Linked DNA regions of Sphaerisporangium krabiense. The protein of the gene in region 2 interacts with the protein of the main gene of each other region in a pairwise test. Links are inferred from orthologs where the notes say so. Each region holds a gene or a part of one and is shown on either strand. Other genes may lie near its edges.

Region 1 (11,285 bases), on a different replicon or contig from region 2:
CTTCGCGGGCCTTGGTCTCGATGAACTCCTCGATGTCGGGGTGGTCGACGTCGAGGACGACCATCTTGGCCGCCCGGCGGGTGGCGCCGCCCGACTTGATGGTGCCCGCGGAGGCGTCGGCGCCGCGCATGAACGACACCGGGCCGCTGGCGGTGCCTCCGCTGGACAGGAGCTCTTTGCTGGAGCGGATGCGCGAGAGGTTGACCCCCGACCCGGACCCGCCCTTGAAGATGATGCCCTCCTCCTTGTACCACTCGAGGATGGACTCCATCTGGTCGTCCACGGCGAGGATGAAGCACGCCGAGACCTGCTGGGGGGAGGCGGTGCCGACGTTGAACCAGACCGGCGAGTTGAAGCTGAAGATCTGGTGGATCAGCGCGTGCTTCAGCTCGTGGTCGAAGATCTCGGCGTCCTCTTCGGAGGCGAAGTAGCCGTTCTCGCGGCCGGTGCGGGTGTAGACGCCCACGACCCGGTCGACGAGCTGGCGCAGGCCGGTCTCGCGCTGCGGGGTGCCCACGGCCCCGCGGAAGTACTTCGTGGTGACGATGTTGGCGGCGTTGACCGACCAGAAGTCGGGGAACTCGACGTCCCGCTGCTCGAAGTTGATCGAGCCGTCCCGCCAGTTGGTCATGACGACGTCGCGGCGCTCCCAGCGCACCTGGTCGTACGGGTGCACGCCGGGCGTGGTGTGGATGCGCCTGATCTTCAGGCCCTTGGAGGCCCGCTTGCCCCCGCGCCCCACTGAGCCGCTCACCGTCTCCGTCATGATCTTTCCCCTTCCGGGACCCCGTGGAGCCCTAATGTCGGAACACATCCGCGCGCCGCGCACATCCCCCGGCGCCGGCGCCCGGCGAGATCCTCGGCGTCCGACGGCCTCCGGACTCCCCGGGCGTGTTGGTCGTGTCTGAAGTGTTCAGTCTTGGTCCGCGCCCCGGGAGGCGCGCAGTTGCTCGATCTCTTCCTCGAAGTCGGCGAGGGTCTCGAAGCCGCGGTAGACGGAGGCGAACCGCAGGTAGGCCACCTCGTCGAGCTCGCGGAGCGGCCCGAGGATCGCCAGCCCGACCTGGTGGGAGGCGATCTCGGCCGAGCCCGTCGCGCGGATGCTCTCCTCGACGCGCTGCCCGAGCTGCGCCAGGGAGTCCTCGCCGACGGGACGGCCCTGGCAGGCGCGGCGCACGCCGGCGATGACCTTGTCCCGGGAGAACGCCTCGGTCACGCCGCTGCGTTTGCTCACCATCAGCAACACCGTCTCCTGGGTGGTGAACCGGCGCCCGCATTGTGAACACGTGCGGCGCCGCCTGATCGCCGCGCCGTCCTCGGTCGACCGGCTGTCGATCACCCTGGTGTCTGGATGACGACAGAATGGGCAATGCACGTGTCGCCTCCGTTTTCTCGCGATTCCCACCGGCCACCCCGGCCGGACCCTCGTGAATGCGGCCTCCCCGGGTCGACCCCGAGGAAAGTCCGCCCCATGTTTCCGTATTCGCCCCACGCTCGCGGGCCCATTCCGGATTAACCGAAATAGGCATGCGCGCGCACTGTGGGTGCCCACAGTGCGCCGACGGAAACACAACCTATGGGTTACCGACAACGGTGTAAGTACTAGATGTTGTGGTCCAACCGTAGGAGTGCCGCACCATGAACGCAAGTCGGCGGCACCCCGGATCGCGAACCCCCCGCCGATCAGGGGGAACGACCCCCGCACCGGCGTGTCGCAGCCGCGCGGCGCCGCCGACTCCCCCTCCGGGCCCGGAGCACCGGAGAGGGGGACGCATCAGACCGAGATCGCTCAAGTGATCGACTTTCCCGCCTCACCCGCGTAAGATCGCGAAAGTCGAACACGATATCGATCGAACTCCCGTACGATGTCATGCGCCGACCGGCGACCACGTTCGGATTATCTCGAACAGTTGTTTGATGACGATCTTGAACGGCGTTATTGTCGCTGTGTGCGACATCGGGAACACGGACGGGCGGCCGGCCGGGCGGGCATGGCGTTGATGTGGCGGCGCGTCCGGGGACGCCCGGCGAGGAGGAGTTGACTATGAACGAGCAAGACGAGAGCGGCGCGGTCGTCACCGACCTCGCGGTGCGCAGGCGTGACTCCTTGGGCCTCACCCCGAGGCAGCGCAAGATCCTTGAGGTGATCCGCGATTCGGTGCAGCAGCGCGGCTATCCGCCGTCGATGCGCGAGATCGGCGAGGCGGTCCAGCTGACCAGCACCTCCAGTGTGTCCCACCAGCTCACGGCGTTGCAGCGCAAGGGCTACCTCCGCCGTGACCCGCACCGTCCGCGCGCGCTGGAGGTCCGCCTGCCCGGCGAGCCCGCGCTCTGGGTCGACCCGGTCGGCCCGGGCGAGGAGGAGCCTTTGGTGACCCGCCCCACGGCCGCGTTCGTGCCGCTGGTGGGCCGCATCGCCGCCGGCGGCCCCATCCTGGCCGAGGAGCGCGTCGAGGACGTCTTCGCGCTGCCCAAGCAGCTCGTCGGCGAGGGCACGCTGTTCCTGCTCCAGGTCTCAGGCGACTCCATGATCGACGCCGCGATCGCCGACGGCGACTGGGTGGTCGTGCGCCAGCAGCCGGTGGCCGACAACGGTGACATCGTCGCGGCCATGATCGACGGCGAGGCCACCGTGAAGACCTTCAAGCGCAAGGACGGCCACGTCTGGCTGGTGCCGCACAACGCCAACTACGACCCGATCCCCGGCGACGAGGCCACCGTCCTCGGCAAGGTGACCGCGGTCCTGCGCAAGCTCTGACCGAGCCGGGCGAGCGGCGCCGCACCGGCCGCTCCCCCGCGCCCACCGCCCGGGCGCGACGAAGCCCATGACACCGCCTGAGCGTCCCCGCGGGGAACGCTCAGGCGGTTTCGCATGCCGCCCGGCGGGGCTCAGGGGACGATGTTGACCAGCTTGGGCACCCGCACGATCACCTTGCGCGGCGTCCCGGACAGGTACGGCCGCACCTTCTCGGAGGCCAGAGCCAGCTCCTCCAGCGCGGACTCCGAGATGGACGGCGAGACCTCCAGGCGGTCCCGCACCTTGCCCGCCACCTGCACGACGCAGGTGACCGACTCCTGGACCAGCAGCGCCGGGTCGGCGGCGGGCCAGCCCGCCCGCGCGATCGTCGGGCCGTGGCCGAGACGCTCCCAGCCCTCCTCGGCGGCGTACGGGGCGACCAGCGACAGCATGACGGCCAGCGCCTCCGCGGCCTCCCGCACGGCGGGGTCGGCGGCGCCGGGGCCGGCGTCGATGGCCTTGCGCGCCGCGGAGGTCAGCTCCATCATGCGGGCCACGGCCACGTTGAAGCGGGAGGACTCGACCAGGCGGGTGACCTCGTCGACCGTCCGGTGGGTGACCTTGCGCAGTTCCAGGTCGCCGGAGGCGGGGTCGGCGCCGGCCGGGGAGGCCGCGCCCGCCTCGGCCATGACGCGGAACGCCCGGGCCAGGAACTTCTGCGACGCGGCCGGGGAGAGGTCGGCCCAGTCGATGTCGTCCTCGGGCGGGCCGGCGAAGACCATGGTCAGCCGGACGGCGTCCACGCCGAAGGCGTCGATCTGCTCGCCGAGGTCGACGCCGTTGCCCAGGGACTTGGACATCGCCTTGCCCTGGTTGATGACCTGCCCCTGGTTGAGCAGGCGCAGGAACGGCTCGGGGAAGTCGACCATGCCCATGTCGTGCAGGACCTTGGTGAAGAACCGCGCGTACAGCAGGTGGAGCACGGCGTGCTCCACGCCGCCGACGTACTGGTCCACCGGGCCCCAGCGCCGGACGCGCTCCACGTCGAAGGGGCCGTCCTCGTAGCCGGGCGAGCAGTACCGCAGGAAGTACCACGAGGAGTCGACGAAGGTGTCCATCGTGTCGGTGTCGCGCCGGGCGGGCCCGCCGCACTTGGGGCAGTCCACCTCGACCCAGTCGGTGGCCCCGGCCAGCGGCGAGACGCCCTTCGGCGCCAGGGCCTCGCCGCGCAGGTCGGGCAGCGTGACCGGCAACTGGTCGTCGGGGACGGGGACCTCGCCGCAGTCGGGGCAGTGGATGATCGGGATGGGCGTGCCCCAGAAGCGCTGGCGCGACAGCAGCCAGTCGCGCAGCCGGTAGTTGACGGCGGCGGCGCCCGTGCCGCGCTCCTGGAGGATCTGGACGATGCGGGCGATGGCCTCGGCCTTGGACAGGCCGTCCAGGGGACCGGAGTTGACCAGGCTGCCCTCGCCCGGGGTGGCGGCGCCGGTCTCGGCGGGGTCGGGCAGGCCGGTCTCGACGACGACCCGCACGGGCAGGCCGAACTTCCGGGCGAAGTCCAGGTCGCGCTGGTCGTGGGCGGGCACGGCCATGATCGCGCCGTGGCCGTAGTCGGACAGGACGTAGTCGGCGGCCCAGACCGGGATGCGCTCGCCGTTGACGGGGTTGACGGCGTGCCGCCCCAGGAAGACGCCGGTCTTCTCCTTGTCGGTGGCCAGGCGCTCGATGTCGCTCAGCTTGGCGACCTCGGCCTGGTAGGCCCGCAGCGCGGGCAGCTGCTCGGGCGCGCAGATCTGCTCGGCCAGCGCCGCGTCGGCGGCGACGACGAAGAACGTGGCGCCGTACAGGGTGTCGGGGCGGGTGGTGTAGACGGTGACCGGCTCGTCGCGGCCTTCGATCTCGAAGCGGACGTCGGCGCCCTCGGAGCGGCCGATCCAGTTGCGCTGCATGGTCAGCACGCGCTCGGGCCAGCCGCCCTCCAGCTGGGCCATGTCGTCCAGCAGGCGGTCGGCGTAGTCGGTGATGCGGAAGTACCACTGGGTCAGCTCGCGCCGGACGACCTCGGTGCCGCAGCGCTCGCAGCGGCCGGCGACGACCTGCTCGTTGGCCAGCACCGTCTGGTCCTTGGGGCACCAGTTGACCAGGCCGCCCTTGCGGTAGGCCAGGCCGCGCTCGAAGAACCGGTTGAACAGCCACTGGTTCCAGCGGTAGTACTCGGGGTCGCTGGTGTGCAGGCGGCGCGACCAGTCGAAGGACACGCCGTACCTCTTGAACGAGGTGGCCTGGGTGTCGATGTTGGCGTACGTCCACTCGGCGGGGTGGGCGTTCCGCTTGATCGCGGCGTTCTCGGCGGGCAGGCCGAAGGAGTCCCAGCCGATGGGGTGCAGGACGTTGTAGCCGCGCTGGAACCAGTAGCGGGCCAGCACGTCGGCGATGGCGAAGACCTCGCCGTGCCCCATGTGCAGGTCGCCGGAGGGGTAGGGGAACATGTCGAGCAGGTATTTGCGGGGACGCTCGTCGGCGGCGTCCTCGCCCGCCCGGTACGGGTCCAGCTCTTCCCAGCGCGCCTGCCACTTCTCCTGCAGCGCCTGCGGATCGTACTGCTCGTCACTCACGGCCCATGTCCCTCGGTTGACTCGGCGTGGATGGCCGGACCAATAAAGAAACCCCCCGTGTCCACGAGGGGCAGCCGCGCCGACCGGTCTTCAGCTCGGTCGCCGCGGCCCGCCAAGAAGCAGGGTCCTGCCACGCATAGCTCAAGGGTAGCGCAGCGGGCAATGCGCCTTCCTCCCGTTCGGGCCGCGCCCGCGGGGGTCAGGGGCACCCCAGAGGAAGGTTCCGGATTCTCACACAGCTACCTAATGGTGATAGATCCGTTGTGACCTCATATGTCCCTTTAGTTTACTCTTTTCGCCGTGGCGAACTCGTTCGGCCGGGAACGCGGCCCGCAATTCACGCAAGAGGGCCTGCCGATGCAGGATCCGCCGACCGATCCGACAGGGCTGCGGCTGCCTGGGGCATTCTCGCATTCTCCTGCGGACACCCCCGCACCCCATGAGATCATGCGCAGCACCCCCAATCCGGGCATGACGTCGGGAGGATCGCCAGCGATGGCACCTGAGCAGAGCAGCCAGTCCACGCGCCCCCCGGCGTGGCCGGAAATGCCTCCTCCCCCGCCCCCGCCGCCGCCCGCCTCGCCCGCCCGCGACCAGCGCTCCTACGGCGCCCCCGCGACGGGGCCGCGCCCGCAGCAGCCGCCCCGCCCGCCGGACTCGTACGCGCCGCAGCCCACGGGTCCGCAGCCCACGGGCCCCCACCAGACCGGCCCGCAGCACACCGGGCCGCAGCACATGGACCCGCGGCACATGGACCCCCGGCAGATGGGCTCCCAGCACACCGGTCCCCAGGCGCCCCCCTACGTGCCGCCGGGCACCGAGACCACCATGCGCGTCCCCGGTCCGGCGACGCCTCCCGGCGGCCCCCGGCCCGGCGGCCCGGGGGGCGGGCACCAGCCGGGACACCAGCCGCCGCGCCACCAGGGGCCGGCGTTCACTCCCGAGGACCCCGACAAGCCGTTCGTCACCGCCGGCCAGATCAGCGGCCCGAAGACGCCGCCGCCCGAGCGCCAGCAGGAGCTGTGGAACACCGTCTTCGGCGAGAACTACGAGGCGATCGGCGAGGAGGCGGACGGCGACGGCAGGAAGGTGTGGCTGATCGCGCTCGTGGCCTCCGTGGCCGTCGCGCTCGTGCTGGCCCTGCTGTGGGCGTTCCTGGCCGGCCCGCTCAGCTCCTCCGCCGCCTCCGGCTCCGCCGCGGCGGAGCCGACCGCCAAGGCGGGCACGGGCAAGCCCAAGGCCTCGCCGTCCGGCACGCAGGCGAGCACCAAGCCGCAGTCCATCGGCAGGCTCCCGAAGTACTCCGGCGAGGCGTCCCCGCGCACCGGCGCGCTCACCGACCAGGCGGCGGCCGTGGTCGTCCCCCGGCTCGGCGGGCCGTGGCAGCTGGACACGCGCGCCGAGCACGTGCGCGCGACCTACGGGTTCGCGACGCGGCAGTACGTGCCCGCCGGCACCGACGGCTCGGGCGCGCCGGTGTTCGCGCAGATCTTGACCGGCCCGCTGGCCAAGAGCCTGGCGGGCAAGTACTCCGCCTCCGATCCCGCCGAGCTGACCCCGGTGATCAGCGCGGTGGCGTTCGCGGCCCGCAACAAGTTCTTCCCCGCGGGCAACAAGGTCGTGAAGACGGCCGAGCAGCGAGTGTCGGCCGGGGGCATGCCCGCGCGCCTGGTCGCCTACCAGGTGCTGGCGGGCGGGACCAAGACCACGATGGTGGTCGCGGCGGTGAGCACGGGCGCGGACCTGCCCGCGGTCGTCTACATGTCGGTGCCGGCGAGCAAGAAGGAGCTGCTGCCGGACGTCAACACGGTGTTCTCCTCGATCCGCCCGGTGGCGGCCTCCTGACGGCGGGCCGGCTCAGGCGAAGCGGTAGCCCATGTGCTTGATGCCGTTGATGAAGTTGGAGAGCAGGTAGTCGGGCTCGCCGACGGCGTGGACCCCGGGCGCGCGGGAGAACAGCTCGCGGAACACGACCGTGATCTCGCGCCGCGCCAGGTGGGCGCCGAGGCAGTAGTGCGGGCCCGGGCCGCCGAACCCGAGGTGCGGGTTCGGGCTGCGGGTGATGTCGAAGACGTCGGGGTCGTCGAACACGGCCTCGTCGCGGTTGGCCGAGTTGTAGTAGAGCAGCACCTTGTCGCCCTTGACGTACCGCTGGCCGTTCATCTCGTGGTCACGGGTGACCGTGCGCCGGAACTGGATCACCGGGGTGGCACAGCGGATGATCTCCTCGACGGCGCCGGGCAGGCGGCCGTCCAGGTCCTCGAGCAGCAGGTCGCGCTGGCCGGGGTTGTCGGTGAACAGCTTGAGCCCGTGGGCGATGGCGTTGCGGGTGGTCTCGCTGCCGGCCACGACGAGCAGGATGAAGAACGAGCCGAGCTCCTGGGCGGTCAGGTGTTCGTCGCCGTTGACGAGCAGGCTGGTCAGGTCGCCGGTCGGGCGGGCGCGCCGCTCGCGGCCGAGGCCGCGGGCCAGGGAGTTGAGCGCGTGGCCCGAGCGCAGCAGCCGGGCGATGCCGCGGGCGACGTTCAGGCGGCTCATGTCGGGCCGGATGCCGGTGTACTCGACGTCGGCGTTGCCGAGGACGACGTTGGTGTGCCGTAACACCATGTCGTGATATCTCGGCGGGATGCCCATCATGTCGCAGATGACCTGGACGGGGAGCCGGGCGGCGATCTGCGGGACGAAGTCCCCCGCCCCCTCGGCCATCGCCTCGTCGAGGATCTCGCGCGCCGCCCTGGCGACGTCCTCCTCCATCTTCTGGAGGATGCGCGGGGTGAACGCGCGCGAGACGATCCGGCGCAGGCGGGCGTGCCGGGGATCGTCCATATTGATCATGGAGCCGAAGTAGACCGCGAGCCACCTCGGCAGGTCCGGGATGCTGTTGGAGGTCGGCTCGCTGCTGAAGACCCCCGCGTTGCGGCTGGCCTCGGTCACGTCGGCGTGCCGGACCAGCGCGTAGTAGCCCTTGCCGCCGCCGATGAACGGGATGCGCTGCTCGGCCATGAAGGCCGGCCGGTCGAGCTCGCGCAGCCGCCGGAAGGCGTCGTTGCGCTCGTGCTGCGGCAACCCCCAGAAGGGGATGTCGGACAGGTCGATGTCCGTGACAGCAAGCGTCATCGCCCCCACACCTCCGCGTCCATCGTTGGCAAGATCTCTTCGGCCGTCAAGAGGCGCGGATCATATCGGCGGCCTTTTCGGCGATCATGATGGTCGGGGCCTGGGTGTGGCCGCGGTTCAGCGTCGGCATCACCGAGGCGTCCGCCACCCGCAGCCCCGGCACCCCGATCACGCGCAGCGAAGGGTCCACCACGGCGTCGTCGTCGATGCCCATCTTGCACGTGCCCGCGGGATGGTAGAGGGTCTCGGCGGTCTCGCGCGCGTAGCGGGCCAGCTCGGGCTGGGTGCGCTCCCCGCCGTACGGCCGCATCGGCCCCCCCGCGTACGGCCGCAGCGCCTCGGTCTCGGTGATCTCGCGCGCCCGCGCCAGCCCGGCGGCCAGGCGCCGCACGTCGGCCTCGGCGGTCAGATAGCAGGGGTCCACCACGACGCCGCCCTCGCCGTCCAGCGTGACCCGGCCGCGGCTCTCCGGCTGGAGCAGGATCGCGCCGACGGTGACGCCGTGCCCGGGCGGCCTGCTCAGGCCGTGGTCCACGAACGGCGCGGGCGCGAAGATCAGCTCGATGTCGGGGGCGGGCTCCTGCGGAGTGGTCCTGAGGAAGGCGACGGCCTCGGCCACGTTGGAGGTCAGCGGCCCGCCGCGCCCGAACAGGTAGCGGGCCAGGTTGCCGAGCGACTCGGCCGAGGCCAGCGTCACCGGCGCCGGGCACGCCACGACGATCCCGGCCGCCAGGTGGTCCATGAGGTTGCGGCCCACCCCGGGCAGTTCGTGCCGGGGCTCGACCCCGGCGGCCCGCAGCTCGGCGGGGTCGCCGATGCCGGAGAGCATGAGCAGCCGCGGCGACCCGACGGCCCCGGCCGAGACGATCACCTCGCGGGCGGCCGTCACCCGCCTGCCCTCGCCGTACTCGACCCCCGTGGCCCGGCCCGAGCCGTCCAGCAGCACGCGGCGGGCCGGGGCCGCGGTGAGCACGGTCAGGTTGGGACGGCTCATCGCGGGCCTGAGGTAGCCGTCGGCGGCGCTCCACCGCCTGCCGCGCTCCTGGGTGACCGGCGTCTGGGAGAACCCCTCGTTGGAGGGGCCGTTCAGCTCCTCCAGCCGGGTCATCCCCGCCTCCTCACAGGCGCGCAGGAACGCCAGGGTGACCTCGTTGGGAGCGCGTAACTCCGAGACGAACATGGGCCCGCCGGTGCCGTACACCCCGCCCCGGTTGGAGCCGATCCGCCGCTCGCTGCGCCGGAAGTACGGCAGGACCTCCTCATAGGACCAGCCGGGCAGGTTCCAGCCGTCGTAGTCCGCCCGGTGGCCGCGCACCCACATCTGGGCGTTGATCGACGTCGACCCGCCGAGCGTCCTGCCGAGCGGCCAGTACAGTTCGCGCCCGGACATCTCCACCTGCTTGGCGGTGGTGACGTTCCAGTCGTAGCGGGTCTTGAAGAGCTTGGAGAAGGCGGCGGGGACCCGGATCTCCATGCGCCGGTCGGCGCCGCCCGCCTCCAGCAGGAGCACCCGCACGGCGGGATCGGCCGAGAGCCGGTTGGCGAGCACGCAGCCCGCCGCGCCGGCGCCGACGATGACGTAGTCGTACTGCATTGCCGCCTCCGGGTCGTACGCAACTGCTCACGTACTTACGCCCGGTCATCGCCCTCCGTCCACGCTCGTTACCGATTAGTAGCGTTACTGCCGCCGGGCTGCCAGGATGACGCCAGCCTCGCGACCGCGTGACCGCCCCCGTCCGGCCCTCGCGAGGCCCTCGCACCAAAGGAGGAGACCGCCCATGCTCAACCTGTCCGTCATCCTGGAGGACAGCGCCCGCGAACACCCCGACCGCACGGCGATCGTGTCCGGCGACGCCCGGATGTCGTACGCGCTGGTGAACACGCTGGCGAACCAGGTCGCGAACCTCCTCGCCTCGCGGGGCGTCGGACCGGGCGACACGGTGGCCCTGGCCTGCCCCAACCTGCCGTACTTCCCCGTCGTCTACTACGGCGTGCTGAAGGCCGGCGCCGCGGTCGTCCCGCTCAACGTGCTGCTCCAGCCGCGCGAGATCGCCTACCACCTGCGCGACTCGGGGGCCAAGGCGCTGTTCTGCTTCGAGGGCACCCCGGACCTGCCGCTCGGGGAGCGCGGGCTGGCCGCCTACCGCGAGGCCGTCCCGGACGGGCCGCACGCCGACGGCTTCTTCCTGCTGCCCGCCACGCCGCTCGCCGTCGAGTCGGGCATCGACGGCGTCCAGACGTTGTGGGCCGCGCTGCGGGGCCGGTCCGAGACGTTCGAGACCACGGCCACCGCGCCGGACGACACGGCGGTGATCCTCTACACGAGCGGCACGACCGGGCAGCCGAAGGGCGCCGAGCTCAGCCACCAGAACATGCTCATGAACGCGATCGTCTCCGACGAGATGTTCGAGCGGACCGGCGAGGACGTCCTGCTCGCCACGCTGCCGCTGTTCCACTCGTTCGGGCAGACCGTGATCATGAACGTGGGGTTCCGGCGGCGGGCGAGCCTGGTGCTGATGCCGCGCTTCGACCCGGCGGGCGCGCTGGCGCTCATGCGCGAGGAGCGGGTGACGTTCTTCGCCGGGGTCCCGACGATGTACTGGGCCATGCTGACCGCCGTGCGCGCCGGGGGCGGCGCGGCGCCGGCGACGCTGCGGACGGCGGTGGCGGGCGGGTCGTCGCTGCCGGTCGAGGTGCTCAAGGACTTCGAGAAGACGTTCGGCGTGCCGGTGCTGGAGGGGTACGGGCTCTCGGAGACCTCCCCGGTGGCGAGCTTCAACCAGCGGGACCGGCCGACCAAGCCCGGCTCGGTGGGC
Region 2 (11,181 bases):
CTGCGCTGCAACGAGAAGATCAAGTTCGAGGCCGTGCTCGACCGGGCGCTGGCCCTCGGCTTCGACGCGGTCGCCACCGGCCACCACGCCCGCCTGGAGGACGGGGTGCTGCGCCGGAGCGTCGACGCGGGCAAGGACCAGTCGTACGTCCTCGGCGTGCTGACGCGCGACCAGCTCTCCCACGCGATCTTCCCGCTGGGCGGCTCCACCAAGGCGCAGGTGCGTGAGGAGGCCGCCGCCCGCGGCCTGACCGTGGCCGACAAGCCCGACAGCCACGACATCTGCTTCATCGCCGACGGCGACACCCGCGGCTTCCTGGCCGAGCGGCTCGGCGCCGAGCGCGGCCCGATCGTGGACGAGACCGGTGCGGTCCTCGGCACCCACGAGGGCGCGTACGGCTACACGATCGGCCAGCGCAAGGGCCTGCGGCTGGACCGCCCGACCTCCGACGGCCGCCCGAGGTACGTGCTGTCCATCGAGCCGGTGTCCAACACGGTCACCGTGGGCCCGCGCGAGTCGCTGGCCGTGCGGGCGATCGTGGCCGAGCGCCCGATCTTCAACGGGCCGGTGGGGGAGCCGCACGAGCCGCTGGCCTGCCAGGTCCAGCTCCGCGCGCACGGCGAGGTGTACGGCTGCCGCGTCCAGCTCTCCGGCGGCGTCCTGCACATCGCGCTGGACTCCCCGGCGACCGGCGTGGCGGCGGGTCAGGCGGCCGTCCTCTACAGCGGGGACACCGTCCTCGGCTCCGCCACCATCACCTCGTCGTCCTGAGAGTCGTGCCCCGGGCCGGGTCCCGGGTCGTGTTCCGAGCCCTGTCCCCGTCCTGAGCCGTCGCGCGGGCCGGGTCAGCCGCCGATGACGACGCTCTCGCCCGGCTTCAGGCGCCGGAAGTCGCCGCCCTGGGCCTGCGCGCTGCGGTCGAGCAGGCCGTCCACCAGCGACAGCCCCACCTCGTTGTACAGGCCGTCGTGGATCGAGAACGCCCGCGTGGGGTTCACGGCCTTGAGGTAGTCGAGCATCTCGGCGGCCTTCATCCACGGCCCGCCGGTCGGGGTGAGCAGCGTGCCCACCGGGCTGCCCGGGACGGTGAACGCGTCGCCGGGGTGGAAGACCTCGCCGTCGATGAGGAACCCGACGTTCTGCACCAGGGGCATCTCCGGCCAGACCTTGGCGTGCTCCCGCCCGGCCACGCCGATCTCGAAGCCCGCCGCGGTGAACGCGTCGCCCTCGCCGACGACGTTGACCTTCACGCTCAGCCCCTCCAACTGCGCGGCCACCGCCGCGCAGGTCCAGATCTGGACACCGGAGGCGAGCGCGGCGAGGCGCTTGACCTCCAGGTGGTCGAAGTGCTCGTGAGTGATCAGTACGGCGTCGGCGCCCTCGACGGCCGACTCCTCGGTGAGGCCGCCGGGGTCGATGACGAGGGTGGAGCCGTCCTTCTCCAGGCGCACGCACGCGTGGCCGTGCTTGGTCAGTGTCGTGAGCTTCATGTTCCCATCATGACCCCGGGCGCGGTCCGGCCGCCCACGAGCGCCGCGTACTCGCCGCCGAGGGCCAGCAGTTCCTCGTGGCCGCCGCGTTCGACGACCCGGCCCTCGCGCAGCACGAGGATCAGGTCGGCGTCCCTGACCGTGCTCAGGCGGTGCGCGATGACGATCCTCGTCTGGCGCAGGCCGGACAGGCGCGCCTCGATCGCGGCCTCGGTGGCGGTGTCCAGGTGGCTCGTCGCCTCGTCGAGGACGAGCACGCGCGGCTCCGACAGCAGAGCCCTGGCCAGCGCGATCCGCTGGCGCTGTCCTCCGGACAGGCCGTGGCCCTCCGGCAGCGGCGTGTCGTAGCCGAGCGGCATGCGGGCGATCTCGTCGTGCACGCAGGCGAGCCGGGCGGCGGCGACCACCCGCTCCAGCGGCGCGTCCGGGACGCCGAGGGCGATGTTGTCGCGGATCGTGCCGGAGAACAGCGCGGGATCCTGGGTGACGACGCCGAACCGGCGCCGTAGCGCGGGCGTCCACGCGGCGGGCGGGGCCACGCCGTCGTAGCGGACCTCGCCCTCCTCGGGCGCGTACAGGCCGAGCATGATCCGCGCCAGCGTGCTCTTGCCGGAACCCGAGCGCCCGACCAGCGCGATCTTCTGGCCGGGCCCGGCCAGCAGCGACACCTCGCGCACGGTCCACGCCCCGCGCGGGTCGTACCGGAAGCCGACCCCGCGCAGCTCGACGGCGCCCCGGAGCTCGGGCAGGCGCGGCTCGTCCCCGGCGCCAGGCTCCGGGTCGGCGTCCAGGATGTCGGCCAGCCTGCGGACCGCCGCGCCGGCGACCTGCATGCGCTGCACGGCGCTCATCAGCGAGTTCAGTGGCGTGATCGCGGCCAGCGCGACGGCGTTCAGGGCGAGCAGCGTGCCGAGCGTCATGTCGTGGGCGAGCACGCGCCAGGCTCCGGCCCACAGCAGGACCATGGGCGTCATCACGTGGATCGAGGTCTGCGCGGCCACCACGCCGCCGACGGCCCGCGTGCCGCGCGCGGCGGCGTCGAGCTGGACCGCGAACAGCTCCGCCCACCGGTCGATCACCCGCCGCTCGGCGCTCATCGCCTTCAGCGACTCCACGCCCCGGATCGACTCGATCAGACGGCCGTGGGCCTCCGCCTGCGCGGCGAGCTGCCGCTGCGCCAGCGCGCCGGTGCGCCGCCGCGTGCCGAACAGCAGCAGGGCGTGCGCGGCGACGATCCCGAGCAGGCAGAGGCCGAGCACACGGTCCCCGGCCATGACCAGGGCGATGTAGACGACGGCGAGCGGGCCGTCCAGCATCGCGGGGAGCACCTGGCCGGTGGCCAGCTCCCTGATCGCCGTGACGCCCTCGGCCCTGGCGACCAGGTCGCCGGTGCCGCGCAGGGCGAAGAACCGGTACGGCAGCGAGAACAGGTGACGCACGGTCTCGGTGGTGAGGTGGCGGTCGGCGCGCGTCTGGAGCGCCGCCAGCATGCGCACGCGCGCGAGGCCCAGCGCGAGCTGGGCGCCCGCGGCCACCGCCACGCCGGCGCCGATCAACGGCAGCGGGTCCGCGGAACCGGACGGCAGCACCCGGTCGACGATCAGTCCCGAGCCGAGCGGCAGCACCAGGCCGAGCGCCTGGAGCAGCACCGAGGCGAGCACGATCAGCGCGACCAGGCCGCGCGAGCGGCGCAGCGCGTCCAGGAGCATGCGCCGCCGCCAGGGCCGCACGGGCGGGTCGATCCGTCCTGGACGGAAGCCGGGGCCGGGCGTGGGGACGATGACGACGCCGGTGAAGCCGGCGGCGAACTCCTCGTGGGTGAGCCGCAGGCGGCCCCGTGCCGGGTCGGCGACCTCGACACCCCGGCGCCCGTGGCGCTCGACGACCACGAAGTGGCCGGACCTCCAGTGCGCGATGGCGGGCAGGGCCAGCCGGCCGAGCCCGTCCGGGGCGATCCGCATGGCGACCGGCGCGAGGCCGTACTCGCGGGCGGCGGCCACCAGCGCGCGTGCGGTCGTCCCGTCGCGGGACAGGCCGACCCTGCCGCCGACCTCGCGGAGCGTCGTGCGCAGCCCGTGGTGGCGCAGGACCATCGTCAGGCAGGCCGCCCCGCAGTCCGTCATGGTGTTCTGCCGCACCACCGGGACGCGGCGGCGCCGGGCCCGTCCGGACACCCGTCCTCCCCTTCCTGGCGTTCCCTGGCCCGGGTCGCCGTACGGCGGACCGCGACGGGCGGGCCCGGGGCGGCGACCCCGTCCCGGGCCCTTGTGTGAACGGATCGGCGGCCCGCCGGGTACGGCGGGCCGCCGGTCTCGGTGCGGAGCGTGCGCCCGCCGGGCGTGGCGGGCGCGCCGGACTCACACCGAGACGCAGATGCCCGGCGGGTCGATGTAGAGGCCCATCGAGACCTCCGGCTTCTGACCTCCGCTGAGCTGCTCCAGCTCCTCGTCGCCGAGCACCTGCCCGGTCGTCTCGTTCTGGTCCACGCTCACCCCTCCTTTCGTCGAACCTTCACGGGCCGCCGGATCGCCCCGGCGGCGTTCCCGGGGGTCGGCCCGGTGGTCCAAGGAATATGGGGCCGCTCTTGTAATCGGCTTGGACAGGACTGAACAGCACGGGACGGCTCCCGCGGCGGGCGCGTCACCCGATCGCCCGGCAGTCCCTAAGCTTGCGGCTTGTGAGCGAGTTTCCGTGGGGCGAGGCCAGCGCGACGGGGGTGGGCTCCCACCCGGGCGCCGACCATGTCGAGACGTTGCGGACGGTGTTCGGCGAGGTCCCCGATCTGCCGTACCTGCCCGAGCTTCCCGACCGCGGCGTCGGCGCCGACATGGTGGGGCGCACGGCGTCGCTGCTGGTCGACCTGCCGGTGGAGGTCCAGCCGTCCGGGTGGCGTTTCACCGACAGGCCGGGCCGCGACCTGCGCAGGGCCAGGGAACACCTCGCCCGCGACCTCGACGGCCTGGAGGAGGTCGCCCAGGGGTACGAGGGCCCGCTGAAGATCCAGGTCTGCGGGCCGTGGACGCTCGCGGGCACCGTCGAGCTGCGCTACGGCGACCGCACGCTGGCGGACCCGGGCGCGGTCCGCGACGTGGCCGAGTCGCTGGCCGAGGGGCTCGCCGCGCACATCGCCGCCGTGCGGTCGCGCGTGCCGGGCGCCACGGTGGTGGTCCAGCTGGAGGAGCCCGGCCTGCCGGGGGCGCTCGCCGGGACGGTGCCGACGGCCTCGGGGTTCGGGCGGCTGGCCGCCGTGGAGCCGCCGATCGCGGCCGAGCGGCTGCGCGCGGTGCTCCCGCCCGAGGTGTTCACGGTCGTCCACTGCTGCGCGCCCGAGGTGCCGTTCGACGTGCTGCGCTCGGCCGGGGTGCGGGGCGTCTCGCTGGACGCGGGGCTGCTGCGGCGCAGGGACGAGGACAAGATCGGCGAGGCGATCGACCGGGGGACGGCGCTGTTCCTCGGCGTCGTGCCCGGCACGGATTCCCGGCTGCCCGACATCGGCGTGGTGGCCAGGCCGGCCGTCGAGCTGTGGCGCAGGCTCGGCTTCGCGCCCGCCGGCCTGGCGCGCCAGGTGGTGCTCACCCCGTCGTGCGGGCTGGCCGGCGCCTCGCCCGGGTACGCCAGGGCCGCGCTCGCCCGGTGCCGCGAGGCCGCCCGCGTGCTGCGCGAGGACCCCGAGGACGAACGGGACTGAGCCGGCCGTCTCCCGCGAGTGCGGTTCAAGTGCCTCGCAAGCGGCGTGCCCTATTCCTGGGAGTCGTGGAACGACCCAGGAATCCGGGAGAGAAAGTCATGCGCAGCGGTCTTCGCGTCCTGCTCGGCCTCACCACCGCCGCGGCCCTCGGCCTCGGCCTGCCCGCCGCGGCCTCCGCGTCGGCCTCTGTGCCGGCCTCTGTGTCGACCTCGGGGGCCGCGGCCGGCACGGCCACGGCCGCCGAGAGGTGGGAGTGGGGGCCCACGGCGTCCACGGACTTCAAGGGCTGGGCGTCGGGCGAGATCCGGACGACGCGGTCCGGCCTGCGGATCAGCGGCGACGTGTACGACGGCGGCGGCGCCCGCACGTGCACCTGGCTGAAGATCAAGTGGCTCACCGACCGCGGCAAGTGGCGCACCGCGACGTACAAGAACTGCTCGCAGTCCAGGACGCGGTCCTTCCGGATCAACGCCGGGTACATGCTGACCTCGTCCGCCAAGGTGTGCCGGGGCACCTCGGCCCGCGTCACGGGGAAGTGCTCGCACTGGGAGGGCGTGTGGTCCCAGGGCGGCTGACCACGAAAGCCTGATAAGTCGGCAAATAGTGGTTGTCCCGGTCTTTGCCGGACACCCTGGTTCTTCAGGCGATCCCGGGTGGACGGCGCCCGGGATCGCCTGTTGCGGCACGGGTCCGTTTCGTGGGGAAATGTCGGTGCGGGATGGCATGGTGGAGGTAACGATTGCCCAGGTAGAGCGCCGATCCGCGGACGCGAGCACGCGCCGCTGCCCGTAGCGTTCTCCTTGGGCCGCACGAACGAGGGGAGACGGCATGACTGCCGAGGTGGAGGGCGTTCCGGTGTCCGCGCTGGACCGCCACGCCGAGCTGGCCGAGCTGGCCGAGGAGGCCAACTGGCGCTACTACGTGCTCGACGCGCCCACCGTGAGCGACGGCGAGTACGACTCCTGGATGCGCGAGCTGCGGGAACTGGAGGAGGCGCATCCCTCCCTCGTGACACCGGACTCGCCGACGCAGAAGGTCGGCGCGCCCATCTCCACCGACTTCACCCCGGTGCGCCACCTGCGGCGTCTGGAGAGCCTCGACAACGCGTTCAACGACGCCGACCTCGCGGCCTGGCAGGCCAGGGCCGAGCGACTCCTCGAACGCGACCCGGCCCCCTACCTGTGCGAGCTGAAGATCGACGGCCTGGCCATCGCCGTGGTCTACGAGAAGGGCAGGCTGGTCAGGGCCGCCACGCGCGGCGACGGCCGGGTGGGCGACGACGTCACGGCCAACGTGCGCACGATCGCCAACATCCCGCACCGCCTCCACGGCGACGACGTGCCGGACCTGCTGGAGGTCCGCGGCGAGATCTACCTCACCGTCGACGGCTTCGTGAAGCTGAACGAACAGCTCGTCGCCGCCGGCAAACCGCCGTTCGCCAACCCGCGCAACTCGGCGGCCGGGTCCCTGCGCCAGAAGGACCCCCGGATCACCGCCCAGCGCGACCTGAAGATGATCGCGCACGGCGTCGGCGTGTGGGAGGGCTCGGCTCCGCTCCCCGCCACCCAGTCCGGCGTGTACGAGCGGCTGCGCGACTTCGGGCTCCCGGTCAGCCCCCTCTACAAGGTCGTGGACACCCTGACCGCGATCGAGGAGTTCATCGAGAACTACCGGCAGCACCGCCACGACACCGAGTACGAGATCGACGGCGTGGTGGTGAAGCTCGACCGCATCGAGCTGCAGCGCCAGCTCGGCTCCACCTCGCGGGCCCCCCGGTGGGCGATCGCCTTCAAGTACCCGCCGGAGGAGGTCAACACCAAGCTGCTCGACATCCAGGTCGGCGTCGGCCGCACCGGGCGCGTGACGCCGTACGGCGTGATGAAGCCCGTGGTCGTGGCCGGGTCCACGGTCGAGCGCGCCACCCTGCACAACGCCTCGGAGGTCGCGCGCAAGGGCGTCCTCATCGGCGACACGGTCGTGTTGCGCAAGGCCGGGGACGTCATCCCCGAGATCGTCGGGCCGGTCACCGCGCTGCGGGACGGCGGCGAGCGCGAGTTCGTCATGCCCACCCACTGCCCCGAGTGCGGCACCGAGCTGCGGCGCATGAAGGAGGCGGACGTCGACATCCGCTGCCCGAACGCCCGGTCCTGCCCCGCCCAGCTCCGCGAGCGCATCTTCTTCGCGGCCGGGCGGAAGGCGTTCGACATCGAAGGGCTCGGCTACGTCGCCGCCACGGCGCTGACCGCTCCGTTGCCGCCGCAGGAGCCCCCGGTGCGCACCGAGGCCGACCTGTTCGACCTCACCATGGAGCAGCTCCTGCCGATCAAGTCCGTGGTCCGCGACCAGGACACCGGCCTGCCGAAGACCGACCCGGAGACCGGCGAGCCCAAGGTCGTCACGTTCTTCGCCAACATGAACGGCGAGCCCAGCAAGAACGCCGAGCACATGCTCGCGGAGCTGGAGCGGGCCAAGTCGCAGCCGCTGGCCCGGGTGCTCATCGCGCTGTCGATCCGGCACGTCGGCCCCACCGCGGCGCAGGCCCTGGCCACGACGTTCCTGTCCCTCGACCGCGTCTTCGGCGCGTCGGAGGAGGAGCTGGCCGCCGTCGAGGGGGTCGGCCCGACGATCGCCGCGTCGATCCGCGAGTGGTACGCCGAGGACTGGCACCGTGAGATCGTCGACCGGTGGCGGGCCGCGGGGGTGCGCATGGAGGACGAGCCGCCCACCGGGCAGGGCTCGCAGATCCTCGCGGGCCTCACGCTCGTCGTCACCGGCACCCTGGAGGGCTTCACCCGTGACGAGGCGGGCGAGGCCGTCCAGGCGCGCGGCGGCAAGGTGACCGGCTCGGTCTCCAAGAAGACCGACTTCCTGGTCGCCGGCGAGAACGCCGGATCCAAGTTCGACAAGGCGCTCAAGCTCGGCGTCCCCATCCTGGACGAGGAGAACTTCCGCGTCCTGCTCGACAAGGGCCCCGACGCCGTGGTCCCGGTCTCGGAGGACGCCCCGGAGGCGGCCCCGGAGGAGAGCGCCGAGGAGAGCGCCGAACAGAGCGCCGCGAGCGCCGGCTGACGGCCGGAGGTCACGCGTCCAGCATGTCCGTCGTGACCTCCCACAGCCGGATGGCGGCCTCGGGGTCGAGGGCGTACTCCGCGACGCCCCTGCGCTCGCCGCCGGGCCGGTGCGGCTCCGCCTCCTGGCAGTCCTCGAAGTAGCGCCCGCCGACGCCGTCGAGCAGGGGAGAGGCCGCGAGCAGCACGGAGGTGGCGGCGCCCTGCTCGGGGGTCCGCCAGTTGATCTGCCGCAGACCGGACGCGGCCCGCATGCGCTCCAGCTGTTCCTCGCTGACGTGGCGCTGCAGGCGGGTGCGGATGCCGCCGGGCATCAGCGCGTTGGCGGTGACGCCGTCGTCGGCCCAGCGCCTGGTGGCCTCGACCGCCAGCAGGACGTTCGCCGTCTTGGACTGGCCGTACGCGGACCAGGGCTCGTATTCGCGGTCGCGGAAGTGGATGTCGTCGAAGACGATCGGCGAGCGCAGGTGGCCGCTGGAGCTGACCGAGACGACGCGGGCGCCCCCGGCGCGGGCGAGCGCCCGGTGGAGGCCGGTGGTGAGGGCGAAGTGGCCGATGTGGTTGGTGGCGAACTGCAGCTCCCAGCCCTGCGGCGTGCGGGTCTCCGGGGTGGCCATCACGCCGGCGTTGTTGACGAGGATGTGCAGCGGGCCGTCCCACGCGGCCGTGAAGGCGGCGACGGACGCGGGGTCGGTGAGGTCGAGCCGCGCCACGAGCACCCGCTCGCCGCCGGTGGTGGCGGTGATGTCCTCGGCCGTGCGCTCGCCCGCCGCGGTGTCGCGGACGGCCAACGTGACCTCGGCTCCCGCGCCGGCGAGCGCGCGGGCGGTCTCGACGCCGATCCCCGAGGCGCCGCCGGTCACGACGGCGCGTCGGCCGGTGAGGTCGACGCCCGCCACGACCTCGGCGGCGGTGGACGAGGCGGTGAAGGGTGTGGTGACGCGTGCGGCCATGGTCTTTCCCGTCTGAGCGGTCGATGGGTGCCGGTGGAGGGCCCGATCCGGACCTCCGGCGAGGTCGAAGGGTGGCGATCGGCGCGGGTGGTCCCGGTACGATGACGCTATCCGGAGGATCCTCCGATAGAGCCGACTCTAAGCGGAGGATCCTCCGGATGGCAAGCCGGGGCATGCCGTCCGGACGCCGGCGGTCCGGGTCATGACCGGCGGCCACGAGATCGGCCGTCAGGCCAGGAGGAACCAGGAGGAACACCGTGGAGCCCAGCGGCGCCCGACCCCTGCGCGCGGACGCCCGGCGCAACCGCGACCGCCTGCTCGACGTCGCCGCGCGCGTGTTCTCCGAGGACGGGCCGGAGGTGACGCTCGACGCGGTCGCCAAGAAGGCGGGCGTCGGCATCGGCACGCTGTACCGGCACTTCCCCACGCGCGAGGCCCTGGTGGAGGCCGTGTACCGCGAGGAACTGGCCCGCCTGTGCGGGGCCGCGGCGGAGCTCCTGGAGTCCATGCCGGCCGACCGGGCGTTGCGGGCCTGGATGGACTTCTTCGTGGACTACGCCACCAAGAAGCGGGAGATGGCGGACGCGTTGCGCGCGGTGATCGCCTCCGGCGGCGACCCCTACTCCGAGAGCCGCGCCCGCATGACGGACGCCGTGACGAGTCTGCTCCGGGCCGGCGCCGCGGCGGGGACCGTCCGTGAGGACGTGCTGCCCGAGGACGTCCTGGCGAGCCTGACCGGGCTCTCCATGGCGGCGCGGGAGCGCCGTGACCAGGCGGCCCGCATGCTCGACCTGCTCATGGACGGCCTGCGCCACACCGCCGCCCCCCGCTGACCCCGGGGCCGTGCGGGGACCGGCCCGCCGTCGTCGGAGGGTTCGCGCGGCCCTACCGAACCTGGACACCTGCGCGGAAGCCGCGCGGCGCGGGCGCCGGTGAATCAGAATGGTCAAGTGCGGGTCAAACCGCGTGTGGACTCTTGTGGAGGGTTCCAGGGGGCATTTCACGGGATCCGGACCGGCTGGGGGAGCCGGCGGAAGGGTGACAGAACACGAGGTCCCGAAATATTCGGTGACGCAACGTGCCCAACCGGTTTCGCGAAGTGGCCCAAAGGCCGTACCCTCCCATAGTGACCTCTTGGGGGTTTACTTGCCTATGACGGACCCATCCGACACACGCGACACCGCACCGCGCCCGTTCTCCCCGCTCTGGACCTACATCACGGGAGTCGTGGTCACGGGGCTCGCGGCGCTGGGCGTCGCCGAGGTGCGGCTCGGTGTCTGGGAACTCGTCACGCTGGCGCGCACCTCGCTGTTCTGGGTGCTGGTGGTGCTGGTCGTGCTCGGGGAGCTCCGCCCGCTCGTCGTCTCCACCTCGCGCCTGGTCGGCGGCACCGCCACCTCGACCATGTTCACGTTCGCGATATTGCTCTACTACGGCCTCTCGGTGGCCGTGCTCATCCACGGGCTCGCCCTGGTGGTGAGCGGCCTGTCCCACCGCAGGGCCTGGCACCGCGTGGCGTTCAACGTGGCCCAGGTCACGCTGGCGTCCACCGCCGCCGGGGTGGTCCTCGGCCTGTTCGGGCACCATCCGCGCCCGGCCGTCCCCTGGGTGCCCGAGGGCGTCGACATGACGGCGGTCGCGCTCGCCGCCCTCGCCTACTTCGCCGTCCGCGGCGTGCTCGTCTGCGGGGCCGTCGCGCTGCACGAGCGCCGCTCGCTGGCCCGCGTGCTGCGCACCACGATCGGACACCAGAGCGTGGTCTACGCCGCGCTGCTCGGCCTCGCGCCGCTGGTCGTGGTCGTGATGAGCCGCTCGCCCGCGCTGGTCCCGCTGTTCGTGGCGCCGCTGGCCACCATGTACTTCACCGCCTCGATGTCGGTGCGCCGCGACCACCAGGCCATGCACGACGGCCTGACGTCCCTGCCGAACCGCAAGCTGCTGATCCTGCGCACCGAGGAGGCCCTGGCGGAGGCCCGCGACGA

The links.
Region 1: the proteins of ligA (region 2) and leuS interact in binary tests that used the Escherichia coli proteins (3 or more experiments, as listed by UniProt). The link is inferred for Sphaerisporangium krabiense from one-to-one orthologs.

The regions. Positions count from the first base shown.
Region 1 is NZ_JACHBR010000002.1:135,850-147,134, reverse strand. The notes cover bases 2,622-5,724. They hold leuS (leucine--tRNA ligase), read right to left. Parts: upstream 5,353-5,724; coding sequence 2,890-5,352; downstream 2,622-2,889. Other genes in these bases: lexA (transcriptional repressor LexA), read left to right, coding at 2,622-2,758. In the rest of the region: BJ981_RS28750 (vitamin B12-dependent ribonucleotide reductase), read right to left, coding at 1-766; transcriptional regulator NrdR, read right to left, coding at 914-1,375; more of lexA, read left to right, coding at 2,045-2,621; BJ981_RS28730 (hypothetical protein), read left to right, coding at 5,848-7,197; BJ981_RS28725 (cytochrome P450), read right to left, coding at 7,210-8,469; BJ981_RS28720 (GMC family oxidoreductase), read right to left, coding at 8,516-10,063; BJ981_RS28715 (long-chain-fatty-acid--CoA ligase), read left to right, coding at 10,248-11,285.
Region 2 is NZ_JACHBR010000001.1:3,950,284-3,961,464, forward strand. What follows is about bases 5,628-8,626. They hold ligA (NAD-dependent DNA ligase LigA), read left to right. Parts: upstream 5,628-6,006; coding sequence 6,007-8,247; downstream 8,248-8,626. Other genes in these bases: BJ981_RS17505 (hypothetical protein), read left to right, coding at 5,628-5,753; BJ981_RS17515 (SDR family NAD(P)-dependent oxidoreductase), read right to left, coding at 8,258-8,626. In the rest of the region: tRNA 2-thiouridine(34) synthase MnmA, read left to right, coding at 1-771; BJ981_RS17490 (MBL fold metallo-hydrolase), read right to left, coding at 846-1,490; BJ981_RS17495 (peptidase domain-containing ABC transporter), read right to left, coding at 1,487-3,664; BJ981_RS38245 (hypothetical protein), read right to left, coding at 3,848-3,976; BJ981_RS17500 (methionine synthase), read left to right, coding at 4,168-5,178; more of BJ981_RS17505, read left to right, coding at 5,277-5,627; more of BJ981_RS17515, read right to left, coding at 8,627-9,199; BJ981_RS17520 (TetR/AcrR family transcriptional regulator), read left to right, coding at 9,457-10,032; BJ981_RS17525 (putative bifunctional diguanylate cyclase/phosphodiesterase), read left to right, coding at 10,352-11,181. UniProt on the Escherichia coli protein: DNA ligase that catalyzes the formation of phosphodiester linkages between 5'-phosphoryl and 3'-hydroxyl groups in double-stranded DNA using NAD as a coenzyme and as the energy source for the reaction.